2 regions of the Cyanobium sp. NIES-981 genome follow, and region 2 is predicted to be linked to the other one. Evidence: predicted binding sites of a transcription regulator. Region 2 holds the regulator's gene; the other holds the start of a gene.
What was found. Region 2 encodes NtcA, which controls nitrogen genes in cyanobacteria. Its sites were predicted from a motif close to GTANCNNNNGNTAC; they were not measured.

Region 1 (8,378 bases), 750 kb from region 2:
GCCATCGCGGCTGGGCACGAAGATCATCCCCATCGCAGTGAGCCGGCCCAGCTCCTGGGAGTCGTGGCTGGCCCGGCTCGGCAGGTGGGTGTAGCTCAGCCCCAGCTGCTGGCAGCTCTCGGTGATCACCTCCTGGATCCTCGGATCGGCGGGGCTGGGGTCCACCACGAACTGCGGCGTCATGGCGATCCGGGTGCGGCTGGCCACGGCGATGTGCTCGATCTTGCGCTCCAGGTGGGCGCGCATGTGGTCGATCACGCTGTGGGAGAGATCGCGCATGTCGAGGGTGAACTCCACCCGTCCGGGCACGATGTTGGCCGCGTTCGGCCACACCTGCAGCTTGCCCACGGTGGCCACCGGATCACCGGGGAAATGGAGCGCCATGTCCTCCACCGCCAGGATGATCTGGGCGGCGGTGGTGAGGGCGTCGCGGCGCATGCCCATGGGTGTGGTGCCGGCGTGGTTCGCCTGACCGCTCACACTGATCGTGTAGCGCTGCTGCCCCACCACCCCCTCCACCACGCCGATCTCCTTGCCCACGGCCTCGAGCACGCCGCCCTGCTCCACATGGAGCTCCAGGAAGGCCGCGATCTCCTCGGGGGCACGGCGGGCGCTGGCGCGCTGCTCCCAGTCACCGCCGATGCTGGCCAGGGCAGCCTCGATCGGCAGTCCCAGGGCGGTGACGTAACTGGCGGGGTCATCGGAGCCCCGTCCCACCAGGGTCTTGCAGCCCACCATGGAGCTCTCCTCGTCGGCGAACACGATCACCTCCAGCGGGTGGTGCAGCCGCTGCCCCTGCCCGGCCAGCACCCGCACCACCTCCAGCCCGGCCATCACGCCGAGGGCACCGTCGTAGCGGCCCCCTTCCGGCACCGTGTCGATGTGGGAGCCCGTGGCCAGCACCGGGGCCTGGGGGTCGAGGCCCTCGTAGCGGCCGATCAGGTTGCCGGCGGCATCGATGCGCACCTCCATGCCCGCCTCCAGCATCCACTGCCTCACGAGGCTGCGGGCGGCCCGGTCCTCATCGCTGAAGGCCAGCCGGCGCACGGCCCCGGAGGGGAGCCGGCCGATCTGCGACAGCTCCTCGAGGCTGCATGCCAGCCGTTCCCCGTCGGCGCGCAGGCCCGCGGCCGGGGCCGACGGCCGCAGGGGTCCGTTCAGGCTGGTCGGGATACCGACGCTGAGCTGGGTCATGGCGGAGCGGAGCGTGGGGGCCGATGGTGCGCTACGGCACAACGCGCCGGAGCCGGATCGACAATCATTCCAACACGCTGAATTTCACGGCCCTAGCGTGATTCAGAGGCCTTCTGACATCACACCCGCCACCACCAGACCCTCCTGCGATGACCTACTCGATCGTTGCCTGGGATGCTGAGACCGGAATGACCGGTGTCGGGGTGGCCACCAAGCATCTGGCCGTCGGATCCCTTGTGCCCCATGCCCGGCCCGGCGTCGGTGCCGTGGCCACCCAGGCCAGCACCAATCCCTACTTCGGCCCCTGGGGCCTGGATCGCCTGGAGCAGCTGCAGCAGGAGAGCCAGGGGGAGCTCGGCGCCGAGGCCGTGCTCGAGTCCCTGCTGCAGGACGACCCCGGCCGCGACGGGCGCCAGGTGCATCTGGTGGATGCCCAGGGCCGCACCGCCGCCTGGACTGGACCCGATTGCGCCGGACTGGCGGCCCACCGCTGCTATCCCGGGTTCTCCGTGGCCGGCAATTACCTGGCCTCCGAGCTGGTGCTGCTGGCGATGGCCGAGGCCTACATGGCCGCGGAGCGCCATGGGATGCCGTTGGAGCACCGCCTGCTGCTCGCCCTCGAGGCGGCTGAGGCCCACGGCGGCGACCATCGGGGCCGCCAGTCGGCGGCGCTGCTGGTGATGCACCAGGAGAGCTATCCCCACATCGACTTCCGGGTGGATCACCATCCCGAGCCCCTGGTGGCGCTGCGGGAGATCCTGGCGGAGATCGAACAGCCTTACTACACCGGCTTCCGGGCCACCCTGCCCACCACCCTGGGGGTGGCCCAGAACGCCGAGCTGCAACCGGCCGAGCCTCAGCCCTCAGACATGCCGATCAGCGCGTAGGCGGGCTCGGCGGCCTCCTCCTGGTGCAGGCGCCAGCCGAGCTTCTCGGCGAGCTCCCGGGCCTGGGTGGGCAGATCCGCCGCCACGAACAGCCGGTGCATGATCTGCACACAGATCAGGTGGTTGATCACGGCGTCGAGCTGCACCCGGGTGGCCGCGCTGGTGTCCGGATCGTCGTGGCGACGGAACAGCTCGGCCACGCCGGCGGCATCCAGCAGGCCCGCCTCGGCGATGGCCGCGGGGCTGAGGTGGCGGTCGGCCAGGGCCTGCATCGCGGCCCGCTTCTGCTCATCGGCGTGGGCCGGTGGGGCCATGAAGGCGAATTTCTCCCGGCGGTAGAGCTGCTCGGGCAGCAGGCCCCGCATGGCTTCGCGCAGCACGTATTTCTCGGTCTTGCCCTTGATGCGCAGTTCCGGTGGCACCTGCACCGCCACGGCGGCCAGATGGTGATCCAGGAAGGCCGGCCGGGCCTCCATGGCGTGGGCCATGTCGACCCGGTCGCCCCCCCAGGTGAGGATCTGCCCTTCCAGCATGGTCTTGATCCACACGTACTGGGCCCGGTCCAGGGCATGGCGCCCCTCCAGCTGGGAGGGATCCAGGGTGGCGGCGATGGCGGCGCCGGGCTCGTAGCCGGCGCAGGCCCGGCGATGCTCCGGGGCCAGCAGCGCCGGCACCAGCGGGGCACAGGCCAGCCAGGGCTGCAGGCAGCTGGGGGTGAAGCCCACCACCGCCTCCAGGGCCGGATCGTGCACCTGCTCCTCGGCCAGCATGGCGCCCTGCACCAGCTGGTTGGCCTCCTGCAGCAGCTGCTCCCATTCCTGCCGGTCGGCCTCCGGCAGCTCGGCCAGACCGTGCAGGAACATGTCGCGGCGGAAGGCGGGGTAGCCGCCGAACAGCTCATCGGAGCCTTCGCCCGTCATCACCACCTTGTAGTGGGAGCGGTTCACCTCCCGGCTCATCAGGAATTTGGCCACCGCCAGGGTGTTGTAGATCGTGCGTTCGGTGTGCCAGATCGTCTCCTCCAGGTGGCCATAGAGCTCGTTGCCGGAGAGGCGCATCACCAGCTGGTCGGCGCCGGTGGCCTCGGCCATGGCGGTGGCGATCGGTGTCTCGTCGTAGCGGCTGTCGTCGAAGCCGATCGTGAACGCCTTCACCGGGTTCTGACTCACGGCCGCCGCCAGCCCCAGGATCGAGCAGGAATCGATGCCGCCGGAGAGGTAGCAGCCCACCGGCACGTCGGCCACCATGCGCACCTCCACCGCCTCGAGCAGGGCCTGGCGCACCGCGGCGATGTGCTCGGCCTCGCTGCGGCCGGGATCGCGCTCGCCGGATCGGGGGAAGTCCACATCCCAGTAGGGCTGGTCGTCGATCACGAACTCGCCGTTCCGGCGCTGCACCGTGAGCACGTGGCCGGGCTTGAGCTGGTGCACCCCCTCGAAGGCGGTGGTGCCGGGCACCATCGTCTGCATCAGCTGATGGAAGAGCCCTTCGGAGCTGAAGCGCCGCTGCACGCCAGGGTGGGCGAAGAGCACCTTGAGCTCGGAGCCGAACACCAGGCCCTCATCGGTGAGGGTCCAGTACTGGGGTTTGACGCCGAAGCGGTCGCGCACCAGCACGAGGGTATCGAGGCTCTGGTCGAACAGGGCGAAGGCGAACTCGCCCCGCAGCAACGGCAGACTCGCCTCCAGGCCCTGGCGCTGGTAAAGGCGCAGCAGAATCTCCGAGTCGCTCTTGCTGCTGAAGCGGGCCCCCTGGGCGGTGAGCGAGGCTCTGATCTCCTGGAAGTCGTAGAACTCGCCGTTGTGGGCCATCAGCAGCTGGCCGTCCTCGGACACGAAGGGCTGGCGGCCCCGGTTGGCGTCGAGATCGATGATCGAGAGCCTGGCGTGGCAGAAGCCCACCCCCTGGCCCGGCAGGCTGCGCACCCCGAAGCCGTCGGGGCCGCGGTGCACCTGGATGGCGGCCATGTTGACGAGCAGCTGCTCGTCGATCGGCCGCTGGGCCTGGCGGTGAAAGATTCCCCCGATGCCACACATAGGTTGAGAAGCTGCTGGTGAATGAAGTGAAAGAGAAGAACACCTGGAGGCTGGCCTGGAGCCGCCCTCAGATGATGTCCATCACCTGGGCGGTGCGCTCCACCATGCAGGTGAGCAGGGCCATGCGGATGAACACGGCGCCGCGGGCCTGGGAGAAGTACCAGTTGTGCGGGCTGTGGTCCAGGCAGGTGCCCAGCTCGGCGCCGCGGGCGAGGGGGTGGAGGATGATGGCCTCCGGCTTGTAGGGAAGGTCGGCCGTGAGGTGAAAGCTGCGGCCGTGCACCTCGTAGTTGTCTCCCACCCAGGCGATGGCATTGATGTAGATCACATCCAGTTCCGGGATGGCCGCCATCAGGTCGTCGCTCGTGATCACGCTGATGCCGGCTGCCTCCAGCTCCTGCCGCTGGCCGGGGTCGAAGTAGGTGTCCGGCGCGCTGGGGTCGATGCCCGGCTCGTGGAACAGCACCAGCTCCCGGATCATCTGCGGAAACTTGGTGAGGATGCGCAGCAGCGAGCGCACGGTGCGCATCCGACAGGGGATGCCCACCACACCGATGCGGATCCGGGCTTGCTCGGTGATAGCTTTCTCCACCAGATCGGGCCGCCACTTGAAGATGGTGTAGAGGTCGGCCATGGCCTGGGTTGGGTGCTCATCGATGCCGTTGCCCGCATTGATGATCGGAATTCTCAGCGACTCGCTCATCTGGTAGATCGCCTCGGCATTGGTGTCACGCAGCACCACACAATCGCCGTAGTTGTTGAACATTTCGGCCACATCCCGCAGCGATTCGCCCTTGGCAATGCCGGTGGTGCTCCTGTCGGTGATGGTGATCGTGTCACCCCCGAGGCGGTGCCAGGCACTGTCGAAGGACAGGCGGGTGCGGGTGCTGGGTTCGTAGAACGCGTTGATCAGAATCTTCCGCTGCAGCGGGCTGTTGAAGCGGATGTAGCGCTCTGGGTTGCTTTCGAACTTCGCCGCCAGACGGAACACCTGCAGAAGTGATTCAGGGCTGTACTGCAGCGTGGAGATCACATGCTGATTCATCAGATCCTGCAGCGCCTTGCCGTTCTCCCGGATCTGCTCCAGCAGGGCCTGGGGGTGGGCGTTCCCGTAGACGTCTGGGCCGAGCCGGGTGAAGTGGGGCGTGTGCATCATCAGACGTGATCCCGGGGCTGGGGATGTTGCGAATGAAGTGTGGAGTTCTCCATCATTAGGCGTCTTCACCAAGGTGGTCCGTAAATCTTGTGTTTTCTGCAACATCCCTGCAGCTGGAGGTAGCAAGAAGCACCGTTTCTCGGTGTCACGCCGTGTCCTGCGGTCGGCGAGCGATCCCTGACCTCCCTGCAGGCCTCGCCCCGGGGCTCACCACAGGCTTCACCACACCTTGCCGCCGCGCCACTCGATCACCCAGATCGTGAGGATCACCAGGGTGGCGAGCACGAGGCCGGCAATGCTCCCCACCACCACCAGATTGAACAGGGACCGCGGCAGCAGCCACTGGGTGGTGCCGGGCGCCGCTGCGGCAGCCGCGGTGAGGGAGAGGGTCAGGGCCGGCAGGGGCATGGCGGAGGCGGGGCGTCGCGGCAGGACTGGAGCGGTGGAGCGGGTTCAGGTGGATTCGGGCGTTCCGGCCAGCCGCCGCCACTCGAAGCGCTCGGGCCAGAGGTGACTGCCGAGGCCCATCACCACGGCGGACACCGCGGCTGAGATCAGGGCGGCGCAGTAGGGGGCGATCAGCCCGTAGGCCAGCAGCCCGGTGATCGAGCCCAGCACCATGGCCAGCGAAGCCGCCTGACGGTTGGCCTGGCGCCAGTAGAGCCCCATGGCGATCGGCCAGATGGTGGAGGCCACCAGCGCGCCGGTGAACAGCAGCAGCTGGTACATCGAAGTGATGTACTGCCACGACAGCACCATGGTGAGCAGCCCCAGGCCCACCACCACCTGGCGGGCCACCTGACGGATCTGCTGGTCGCTGGCATCGGGCCGCAGCCAGTGGGCCACCACGTCCTCGGCGATGAGATCGGCACTGGCGGCCAGCAGGGAGTCGAGGGTGGAGGTGAGCGAGGCGAAGATGATCACGAACACCACCGCGGCGCCGCCGCTGCCGAGCAGCTGGGCGGTGACGATCGGGAACACCATGTTCACCTGGGGGATCGGCAGGTTCTGGGCCAGGGCCGTCAGGGCGATGGCGCCGGTCACGATCGGCACCGTGACCCAGGCCAGCCCCCCCAGCACGAAGGAGGTGAACACCACCGAGGAGCGGCTGGCGAACACCCGCGACCACCAGATGTTGTTGTGGAACACCTCCCCCATGCTGAACAGGCCGGTGTTCCAGGCGAAGAGCAGGCCGGTGGGCAGCAGCAGGTTGAGCCGGGAGGGGTTCTCCGCCGCCAGGGCCGCATACACCTGGTCGCTGCTGAAGCGGCTGAAGCCCAGCACCGCCACCAGCACGAGCAGCCCCATGATCAGCATCGACTGGATGAAGTCGGTGCCCACCACCGCGCGCATGCCGCCGAACAGCGTGTAGATGGTGGACACTCCGATCACGCACACCATGCCGAGGCGGTAGTCGAAGCCCGAGAGCGACTGGAGCAGCAGGCCCGCCCCCATGCCCTGGGTGATCAGGAAGCCCAGGGTGTAGGCCATGGTGATCACCAGGAAGATGGCCCAGCAGACCCTGCCGTAGCGCAGGCGCACGAAGTCGCCGCTGGTGCGGGCCGTGGGCATCAGCCGCTTGATCCGCACGGCCAGCGGCGCGAACAGGAACAGGCCCAGGCCCGCCAGGGCATAGCCGAACATGCCCCAGAGCCCCAGGGTGTAGCCCACCTCCGGTGCGGCGAGGGTGGTGTTGCCCGTGACCCAGCTGGCCATCAGGGTGGCGGTGCTCAGGGCCAGGCCGATGTTGCGGCCGGCGAGCAGGTAGTCGTCGGCATCGCCCTTGCCGCGCTTGCCCCACCAGATCCCCAGGGCGATCCAGAGCACGGAGAAGCCCACCAGCAGCATCCAGGCCGTGCCCTGGGGCAGCATCGGCGGGCCGGCATCAGTCATGGCTGGGGTCGTCGAAGGGATCGCGCCGGTGCCAGCGCCGGTGGCCGCGCAGGATCATCACCACCGTGGCCAGCGTGACCAGCCCGCCCAGCCCGAAGATGAGGAGGGCCTGCTGCAGCTCGGTGGGGGCCAGAGGCATCAGGCGGATGGGAGGCTGAACACAAAAAAAGCCCCGGAAATCCGGAGCTTGGTTGGGAGCAATCAAGTGGTGGCGGGGGCGAGATTTGAACTCGCGACCTTCGGGTTATGAGCCCGACGAGCTACCAGGCTGCTCTACCCCGCGGCACAAAAGAAATTGTACCAGCCGGTGTCCGCCGCTACAGGTGGGCCCGCTCTGGCCAGGCTTCTCAGTCGAAGCGCAGCTCCCCCACCACCTCCAGCTTCAGATGGGGGGCCGGCTCCATGAACTGCTGGCGCAGCTCCTCGAGGGTCATGGGGGTGAGCCAGTCGAGCTGCTCCAGCAGATGGAGGGCCACGGCGTGCTTGGCACGGGCCGATCCGTCCTCCACCTTCACGGCCACCCCCAGCCCTTCGCCGACCCGGCTCAGGCACTGGATTCCCTCCGCTCCCCCCTTGCTGAGCACCTGGCCGTGGCCGCGCCGCATCAGTTCGGTGTCGAAGCGCCCCTCGCCCGCCACCAGATCAGGGTGGCTGAGCATGGCGCGGCTGAGCCGCTCCAGATCCGGCTGGGCGCCGGCACCGAGGTGGGCGTAGAGCAGGGCCATCTGGGCCAGCTGCAGCTGCAGGGTGGGCGCCCCGCAGTCATCGCGGGCCGCCACCAGCTCCGCCGCCGGCAGGCCCAGCAGTTCGGCCACCCGCTTGAGCACCTCCTGCTGCAGCGGGTGCTCCAGCTGCAGGTAGCTCTCCAGGCTCCAGCCCATCCGCCGGCAGGTGGCCAGGAAGGCGGCGTGTTTGCCGGAGCAGTTGTGCTCCAGCGGGCTGCTGCCGAGCTCGGGCACCGGGCTCTGCAGCTGTTCGGCCTCCACTTCGGCGCCCCAGAGCAGCCGGAACGCCTCGCGGGCGTGGCGGGAGGTGCCGGCGTGGGAGGCACAGGCGATGGCCAGGCCGCGATCGCCGCAGTTCACCTGATCCGCCGCCCCGCTGGCCACGAACACCGAAGCCTGGAAGGGTTTGAGCGCTGAGCGCACGAAGCTCAGCTGCTGGGGATCACCGGCGCGCATCAGCACCCGTCCCCGCCCATCGCAGACCACG
Region 2 (8,378 bases):
GCTCTACCTCGAGCTGCACCGGGGCTGCCCCACCACCCGCCCTGACCAGAAACGCCACAACCGCACGCTGGAGCGGCTGCTGCGGGAAGCCGATCTCGCTGCCGTGCTGGCGGGCGATGCCGAGGGGGCCGACTGGCGGTTCCTGCTGTTCCAGCAGTTTCATGACATCCTGCCCGGCACGGCCATCCCGGAGGTCTTCGAGCAGGCTGAGCCGCAGTGGCGTGCCTCCCGCCGGGAGGCCAGGGCCCGGCGCGATCGCGACCTGCGCCGCTGGCTGGGCATCGGGCGAGCGGTGCCGCGCGCGCCCCTGTGGTGGGCTGTGCAGCTCCAGCCCCTGGCGGGCCACCGCCGGGTGCGGCGTCTGCCCGCCGGCCGCTGGTGGGCCGCGGGGGCACCACTGCCGCAGCAGCCGGCGGCGGCCGGTGGCTGCTGGGTGCAGTTGCCGGTGATGGCGGGGGTGGTGGCCCAGAGGCTGGAGCGCCGCCAGCCGATGGCCAGCCTGCACCCAGCGGGTGCGGAGCAGGAGCAGGTGCAGGAGATGGCGTCGGCGATGGTCGCCGGGACGACGCCCGATGGGGACCAGCCCGTCTGGACTGCTGGCGCCCGTGCCGGCAACGGGTTGCTGGCGGTGGAGATCGGGCCCCAGGGGGTGGAGCAGCTCTGGGACGGCGAGGGCCGCAGCCTGCTCGCAGCACCGCTGCGCTGGTGCCGCTTTGCCGACCGCGGCGAGTTCTGGGATGCCTGGGATCTGGCCGCCGACTACGCCGATCACCCCCTGCCCTGGACCTGGCAGGGCGTGCCCAGCTGGCGTGAGCGGGGACCGCTCTGCGCCAGTTTTGTCTGGCGAGGGCGTTTCGGCCGCAGCAGGGTGCGGCTGGAGGGCCGCCTCCTGGCCGGCACTCCCTGGCTCGAGCTGATGCTCAGCTTCGACTGGCGGCAGCGCCACGAGTTGTTGCGTCTGGAGCTGCCCCTGGCCCAGCCCGCCGAACGCTGGGCTGCCGACACCTCCGGAGGGGTGCTGGAGCGTCCGGCCCAGCCGCTCACGGAGCGCGAGCAGGCCCGCTGGGAAGTGCCGGCGATCAGCTGGATGGCCTCCGCGGGCCCGGCCGGCGGCCTGGCGGTGCTGCTGGACGGCCCCCAGGGGGTGTCCGCCAGCGGCGATACCCTCGGCGTTTCGTTGCTGCGGGCGCCCACCTGGCCCGATCCCGGTGCGGACAACGGCCGGCGGCGCCAGCGGCTGGCGGTGATGCCCGCCGTGCCCACCTGGCTGGATGCCGCGATTCCCGATCAGGCGGTGAGCTTCCGTGAGCCGCTCTGGCTGCGGCCCCAGGGCCGGGCCGCTGACCAGGGCCCCTGCCAGGCCCAGGCCCTCCCGCCCCTGGCCCCAGGCCTCTCCCTGGTGAGCCTGCGCCCCGCGGAGCGGCCCGGCGAAGCCCTGATCGCCGTGGCGAATCTCACCCCCTGCCGCAGGCGGCTGGAGCTCGGCGGGGGCTGGGATCTGCTGGAGCGGGTGGACGCCCTCGAGCAGCCGCTGGACGCGCCGCAGATGGACCTGCTCAGACCGTGGCAGCTGGGTTGCTGGCGACTGCGGCGGGTCGTCCCGGCGCCTCGGACACCTCAGTCGTCGTGATCGTCGAAGGGGTCGGTGAGCTGCTTGGACGGTGGACCGAAGGCCATGTAGATGCCGAAACCGGTGAGGCTGAGCAGCACGGCCAGCACGGCGAGGGCGACCGAGAGGGCGGGTGAGCCGGTGGTGGTGGGATCCATGGCGGGAGGCCTGTGCTGACGGTGGTTCGGGATCAGGACGGGCGACCGTTGCGGCCAGCGCCCCGGCCCTGAGCCCAGGCGCATGGTTCCGTCACAACTCTCGACAGCCCGGCACGCCGGGGTTGTGAGGCCATTACAGTAGCCACCTCCACACCTCGCGCGAGACGCCCGAAGCAGCCATGGCTCAACGCACCCGTCTCGGAGACCTGCTGCGTCCCCTCAACTCCGAATACGGCAAGGTTGTTCCCGGCTGGGGAACCACGCCCGTCATGGGCATCTTCATGCTGCTGTTCCTGGTGTTTCTGCTGGTGATCCTCCAGCTGTACAACCAGTCGCTGCTGCTCGAAGGCATCAACGTGAACTGGAACGGTGCGGGCTGATCCGCGCCGCCCACCCTCTCCCCGATGAATATCTTCGGAATCGGCTTACCCGAGATGGCGGTGATCGCCGCCATCGGCCTCCTTGTGTTCGGTCCGAAGCGCCTGCCTGAGCTGGGGCGCACCCTGGGGCGCACCCTGAAGGGTTTCCAATCGGCCTCTTCGGAATTCGAGAAGGAGTTCCGCACAGCCATTGCCACGGCGGAGAGCTCCTCGGGAGAGGACGCGGCTCCCGCCCTCGGCGCCTCGCCGGTCGCTGAGTCCGAGCAGCCATCCGCCGTTCCCTCTGCCTCCGAACCCGTCAGCCAAGAACCCGTCAGCCAACCTGCGTCGGAGCCGTCCACCGGCGCCTGAGCCCGCTCCGGGCCCCTCCCGCGATCGCTGCGGGAGAGCCGTCGCCGTGATCCTCTGAACCGTTGCCCACCGATCCCACGCCCCAGCCGGCACGCCTGCAGTTGGTGGTGGGGCTCGGCAATCCCGGCAGCCGCTATGCCGGCACCCGGCACAACGTCGGTTTCATGGCTCTGGAGCGTCTTGCCCAGGCCTGGGGAGGGCGTTTCCGCCAGCAGTCCAGGCTGCATGGACTGCTGGCCGATGTCGGTCAGGGCGAGCGCCGTCTGCGGTTGCTCATGCCCCAGACCTACATGAACGACAGCGGCCGCTCGATTCGCGCCGCCCTGGACTGGTTCTCCCTCCATCCGGCTGAGCTGCTCGTGGTGGTGGACGACATGGATCTGCCACTGGGCAAGCTGCGCCTGCGGGCCAGCGGCAGCGCGGGCGGACACAACGGGCTGCGCAGCACCATCAGCCACCTGGGCACCCAGGACTTTCCGCGCCTGCGGATCGGCATCGGTGCGCCGGCCCAGAACCCGGCGGAGCGGCGGGCCCGTACCGTGGGGCATGTGCTGGGGCGTTTCAGTCCGGCGGAACAGCCCTGCCTGGAGGCGGTGCTCCACGAGGTGGAGTCCGGCATCGGTCTGATTCAGCGCCTCGGCGTGGAGCGTGCCGGTAATCGTTTGAACAGTTTTCAGCCCGAGACACCGTCAGCCTGACCCCATGGCCCCTCTGCCAGCCACCACAGCCCAGCTGCGCGTGCTGCACCAGAGCTTCAGCCACCGCCGGCTGGAGGGGGAGGTGAGCGCCGGTGGGTTCCACTGGACCTTCAGCTGGGCCTTCGACCGGGGTGAACTCTGCGTGGAGCCCTCCCTGGGCCGGGCCCTGATCCAGGACGCGCTGCTGCGCTTTCTGCTCAAGGCGGACTACCAGCTCGAACCGGGCGGGGACTATGCCTTCACGGTGCGAGCCCGCTTCTAGGTGTCCGCCTCAGGCCTCCGGCGGGACGGGCCAGGTCCGCAGCACCCCATCGGCGGACCTGCGGAAGCGGCGGCCGAGCCAGCGCTCCACCAGCAGCTGGGCCACCACATCGTCGATGTCGCGTGGAGGGAGGCGCAGCCCGCGGGGCAGCAGCTGGCGCCAGCTGGGCCTGCGGCGCAGCTCCCAGTAGCGGGTGCGCGCCGCCAGGGTAGTGCCGCGCTCCTCCACGCTCAGGGGCTCCAGGGTCAGCCGGCGCAGCCACTGCGGCCAGGGCCGGCTGCCGGTGCCGTCACCCAGCACCACCTGGCGCAACCCCCGCTGCTCGTGCCACGCGGCCAGCAGGGCCAGCGCCTGGGGGGGAGGCAGGATCGCGGCCTGCAGCACCTGGCCAGCCTCGCGGTCAACCAGCACCAGGCCGCACTTGCTGCGGCCTGGATCCAGGCCCGCCAACAGCGGCGGCTGCTCTGGGTCCCCCGCCGGACTGCCGCGATGGCCGGTCATGGTCGTGGCGGCCGCGCGGGAGGGTTCTGCCAACCGCCAAGGATCCGCAGCTCCACGGTGATCGGGTCCGGGGTGTCGGCATCGCGCAGGGCCACCGCCTCGAGCTGCACCACCGTGGCGGCGGGCCGTTCCGCCAGGGTCCGGGCCAGCTGGTTGAAACTCGCGGCATCGAATTGCAGGCCATCCACGAGGGTGCCCTGCCGCTGGGCCTGGGCGTAGGCCGCCGCCAGCAGCAGGTTGAGCCGCCGCACCAGCTGCTCCGGGCTGCGCAGGTCGGCCTCGATCGTGGTGCGGGCCATCACCTCGCCCTTCTCCACAACCTGGCGGTTGGGGCGGAGGTCCGGGAAGGCCAGCACCTGCCGCTCACCGCGCAGCACGTTGGCCGCCGAGAGGATGCTCACCACCCAGCTGCCCGGGCGGGCCAGCAGGCTTTCCAGCCGGGCGATGTCGTTGCTGGGCACCAGCAGGATCTGACGATCCACCGGCTGGCCGGGCAGCACCCGCCTGAATGCATTGATGTTGGCCTGCTGGAGCAGCGTGGTGATCACCTCCTTCGCCTGGTCGGGACGCTCCAGCTTCACCTTGGCGCTGGCCAGGGGCTGCCCGGTGGAGATCACCACATCGCCGCGGCGCAGGGCGATCAGGTTGGTCTCGAGTTCCTCCAGTTCCTTCGCTCCGGCGGCGATCTTCTCGCGCACGCTCTTCAGCTCGGCTTCGGTGCGCTTGATCTCGGCGTCACGGCCGCTCACCACCCGGGCCAGCCGGTCGCGTTCCTGCTCGAGCCGGGCGCGCTGGGCCTGGAGGGGAGCCAGTTCGCGGCGCAGGGCGGTGGCCTGGCGCTCGGCCTGGGCGAGCTCCTTCTGCACCCGGCGCTGGCCCTGCTGCGCACGGGCCACCTCCGCCTGGCTGGAGGTGAGTCTCTGGCGGCTCGCCTCCAGCTGCGTCCTGGTGGTGCTCAAGCGCTCCTCGAGCCGCTCGAGTTCGAACAGGCCGGTGCGCAGCCGCTCACTCACCAGCAGCATCAGCCCGAGCGACACCGCACTGATCAGGCTGCCGGTGAGCACGGTGATCAGCACCGCTGTGCGCCGCGGCCGCAGGTTGAACAGGCTCAGGCGCGCCTTGCCGACACGGCTGCCCAGGCGATCCCCCAGGGTGGCGAGAACGCCACCCAGCACCAGCAGCGCCAGGATCAGCAGCCAGCCCGACACAGGCTCTCCCCAACGGGGTCAGTATCCCGCCTTGGCGGCGATGGCCGGCCCGGCCCGGTCACTGGCTCAGCTGAACCGCTTGGCCAGGGCGATCGGGTCGAACACCGTGATCTTCTTGCGATCGATCTGCACAAGCCCCTCGTTGCGCAGGTCCCCCAGCAGCCGGGTGATCGTCACCCGGGTCGAGCCGATCGCCTCGGCGATGGCCTGGTGGGAGAGCCGCAGATCGATGGTGATGCCTTCGGTGCCGGGAACCCCGAAGTCACGGCAGAGCACCAGCAGAAAGCTCACCAGCCGGGAACTCATGTCCCGGTGGGTGAGGGTTTCGATCATGGTCTCGGTCTGCAGGATCCTGGAGGAGAGGCCCTGGAGCAACAGCAGTCCCACGCTGGCGTCCTGCTCGATCGCCTTGCGCACCGAGCTCGCCGGCGCGCTGAGGAGCTCCACCCGGGTAAAGGCGATGGCGTGGTAGAAGCGATCCGAGCGCTGGCCGGTGAGCAGGGAGAGCACACCGAAGAGGCTGTTCTCCCGCAGCAGGGCCACCGTGATCTCCTCCCCCGACTCGTACACGCGGGAGAGCCTCACGGCGCCGCGACGCAGCAGGTAGACCCGCTCGGCGGGATCGCCCGGAAAAAAGATGGTCTTGCTGCGCTCGATCGTCTCGATGCTGCTGCCGGCCAGGCTTCGGATCACCTCCAGCAGCGTCTGGGTGTTCTGGCCCGCCGATCCGATGCCGCTCACCACCCCGGGGGCCCCACTGCTGGGGGTGTTGGCGGTCCTGCTGAAGCCGCGCGAGGCGCCAACCATGGGGTGGGGAAGGCAGATGGCCGGACCCTAAAGATCAGGCCGGGGCCTTCGTGTAGCAATCGTCACGCTTTGTTGGTCGGCGGACCTGGCGGCACCGCCGCTGTTGTCGTGGCCAACCGCGACCGGGCAGCGGCCTGTGCCGGTGATACACCTGTTCCCACCAGGGGTGGTGTCTGTGCGCTGCGCTACGGCGGGATGCCGCTACATTCAGTCCTGCGTCGCTGCAGGGCCATGGCCGCCAGTCTCACGACCAGCCCGGGCTCCGGCAGCGCCGAACCGGCCGGGCCTGCCAGGGTGGCGGCCCTCCCCTCCCGCCGTTCCCCGCGGCTCGAGGTGCTCGCTTCCGCCGCCACCGACACCACGCCCCTGCCCTCCCACCGGCCCCTGCCGCCCGCCGCCCTGCCCGTGCGTCTGGCCGCGCAGCCCGAAGGCATGCTCCAGGTGCACACCGCCCCCTTCCGGGGCAGCGCCAATTCCGTGCTCAGCCAGGCCCTGCGCAGCGCGGGGCTGGGCAGCCGCGTGCTGGTGAGCCAGCTGCTCAAGGGCGGCGTGGATCAGGGCCTGGCCGCCAGCCCCTGGCTGTGCGGCCGGCTCCAGTGGCTCCGCCCCGCCGTGGTCGCCTGCCTGGCCGAGCCGGCCCGGGATCATGATCCCTCCGTGCTGGAGGCTGTGCAGGCGGTGTGGGCCTACAGCCGTCAGCAGCTGCTCCAGGGTGCCGTGGATCTGATGGTGCTCGATGAGCTCGGCCTGGCCGTGGAGCTCGGCTATGTGCCCATGGAGGAGGTGCTCACCACCCTCGAGCAGCGCCCCCCGCACCTGGATGTCATCCTGACCGGGCCTTGCATGGGTCCTGAGCTGATGGCGCTGGCCGATCAGGTGACCCAGCTCCGCCGCGGCTTCTAGCTCCACTCCCCATGCTCAAGAACGACCGTTGGATCAAGCAGCAGGCGGCCAGCGGAATGCTGGAGCCGTTTCAGGCCAGCCTGGTGCGCCATCTGGAGCCTGAGCAGGCGGCCCGCCCTGTGCTCAGCTACGGCTGTTCCTCCTATGGCTACGACCTGCGTCTCTCGCCCCAGGAGTTTCTGATCTTCCGGCACGTGCCCGGCACGGTGATGAACCCCAAGCGGTTCAATCCGGCCAACCTGGAGCCCGCTCCCCTGCATGACGACGAGGACGGCTCCTATTTCATCCTCCCGGCCCATTCCTACGGCCTCGGAGTGGCGCTGGAGCGCATGCGCGTGCCCGCCAACATCACGGTGATCTGCCTGGGCAAGAGCACCTACGCGCGCCTCGGCATCATCGTGAACACCACCCCGGCCGAGGCCAGCTGGGAGGGGCATCTCACCCTGGAGTTCAGCAATTCCTCCGGGGCCGACTGCAGGATCTACGCCAACGAGGGCATCTGTCAGTTGCTCTTCTTCGAGGGCGATCCCTGTGACACCACTTACCACGATCGTGCGGGCAAATACCAGCATCAGCCGGAGCGCGTGACCCTGGCGCGGGTGTAGCCCAGACACGCTTCCCCCGGCGCGATCAGGGGGCCAGACGGGCCCGGTGCAGCCGGCTCTTCTCGTACCAGGCGGCGATCTCCGGCGTCCAGCTCTGCAGGTGGGGCCAGATCAGATCGCAGAGCTCCCGGATCTCCTGCTGGGCGTCGAGCTTGGCCCGCAGGTCCAGGAAATGCAGCAGGGCCCGCAGGGTGAAACTCACCACGAAGTGCTGGCGGTAGTCGAACGGCAGCAGGCCGCGGGCGTGCTCCTCGGCGAAACCGGCGGCCAGCAGGTCGCGATAGCGCTCGGCGGCCCGGCGGCAGAGGTCGAGGTCAAGCGAGCGCTGCTCTTCCGCGTAGACGTACTTCTTGCCCTGGCGGTCGGCATAGCTGCCGACCGGCCGCAGATAGAACACCTCCTCCAGGTCCAGCTCGCCGTTGGCGGCCCGGCAGATGCGCTCGCCTGTGTAGCGCATCGACTGCACATCGAAACTCACACCCACCCGGTGGGTGCGTGCCTGCTGCATCACCGAGTGGGGAAACCAGCCCACGTTGAGCACGATCTGGGCGTGCTCGAGCGGGCCGTAATGGCCCCGTTCCCCGGCCAGCAGCCGTTTGACGCAGATCTCACCGGCCTGGCGCTCGTCGGGCCAACCGGCCCGGTCCAATGCCACGAAGTCTTCGCTGTAGTCCTGGTGCATCCCGGCGTAGACGCACTGCTGGGGGTTGGGCGTGGCGGCGATCAGCGCCACGCGGAAGCGGGAATCCATGGCGAGGGGTGGTGAGGATCTCAGCCGTGGCTGCGTGGTCCTGCCATGGTGCCAGCCGCCTCGACCCCGGACTCGATTCCGGCCAGGGGACTCACCGCACCCACCCCGGGCAGTGGCGGCAGGGGCTGATCGCTCACCAGGGCCT

Region 1: a site for NtcA is predicted at 5,393-5,406, ahead of CBM981_RS05080 (aspartate carbamoyltransferase). Genes of this name have one in related genera too.

What each region holds. Positions count from the first base shown of each region.
Region 1 covers NZ_LT578417.1:1,000,251-1,008,628, reverse strand. The annotation lists gene CBM981_RS05095 (Zn-dependent hydrolase) at 1-1,194, opposite strand, end outside; gene CBM981_RS05090 (DUF1028 domain-containing protein) at 1,344-2,081, shown strand; gene asnB (asparagine synthase (glutamine-hydrolyzing)) at 2,051-4,117, opposite strand; gene CBM981_RS05080 (aspartate carbamoyltransferase) at 4,185-5,273, opposite strand; gene CBM981_RS05075 (hypothetical protein) at 5,493-5,681, opposite strand; gene CBM981_RS05070 (urea transporter) at 5,727-7,166, opposite strand; gene CBM981_RS15590 (hypothetical protein) at 7,159-7,305, opposite strand; tRNA gene CBM981_RS05065 (tRNA-Met) at 7,373-7,449, opposite strand; gene CBM981_RS05060 (asparaginase) at 7,514-8,378, opposite strand, start outside.
Region 2 covers NZ_LT578417.1:1,745,413-1,753,790, reverse strand. The annotation lists gene CBM981_RS09100 (glycoside hydrolase family 38 C-terminal domain-containing protein) at 1-1,630, shown strand, start outside; gene psbN (photosystem II reaction center protein PsbN) at 1,618-1,767, opposite strand; gene psbH (photosystem II reaction center phosphoprotein PsbH) at 1,947-2,147, shown strand; gene CBM981_RS09085 (TatA/E family twin arginine-targeting protein translocase) at 2,172-2,498, shown strand; gene pth (aminoacyl-tRNA hydrolase) at 2,561-3,196, shown strand; gene CBM981_RS09075 (DUF3146 family protein) at 3,201-3,458, shown strand; gene CBM981_RS09070 (resolvase) at 3,468-3,959, opposite strand; gene CBM981_RS09065 (DUF3084 domain-containing protein) at 3,956-5,167, opposite strand; gene ntcA (global nitrogen regulator NtcA) at 5,234-5,974, opposite strand; gene CBM981_RS09055 (cob(I)yrinic acid a,c-diamide adenosyltransferase) at 6,206-6,877, shown strand; gene dcd (dCTP deaminase) at 6,889-7,482, shown strand; gene thyX (FAD-dependent thymidylate synthase) at 7,508-8,233, opposite strand; gene CBM981_RS09040 (thioredoxin domain-containing protein) at 8,254-8,378, opposite strand, start outside.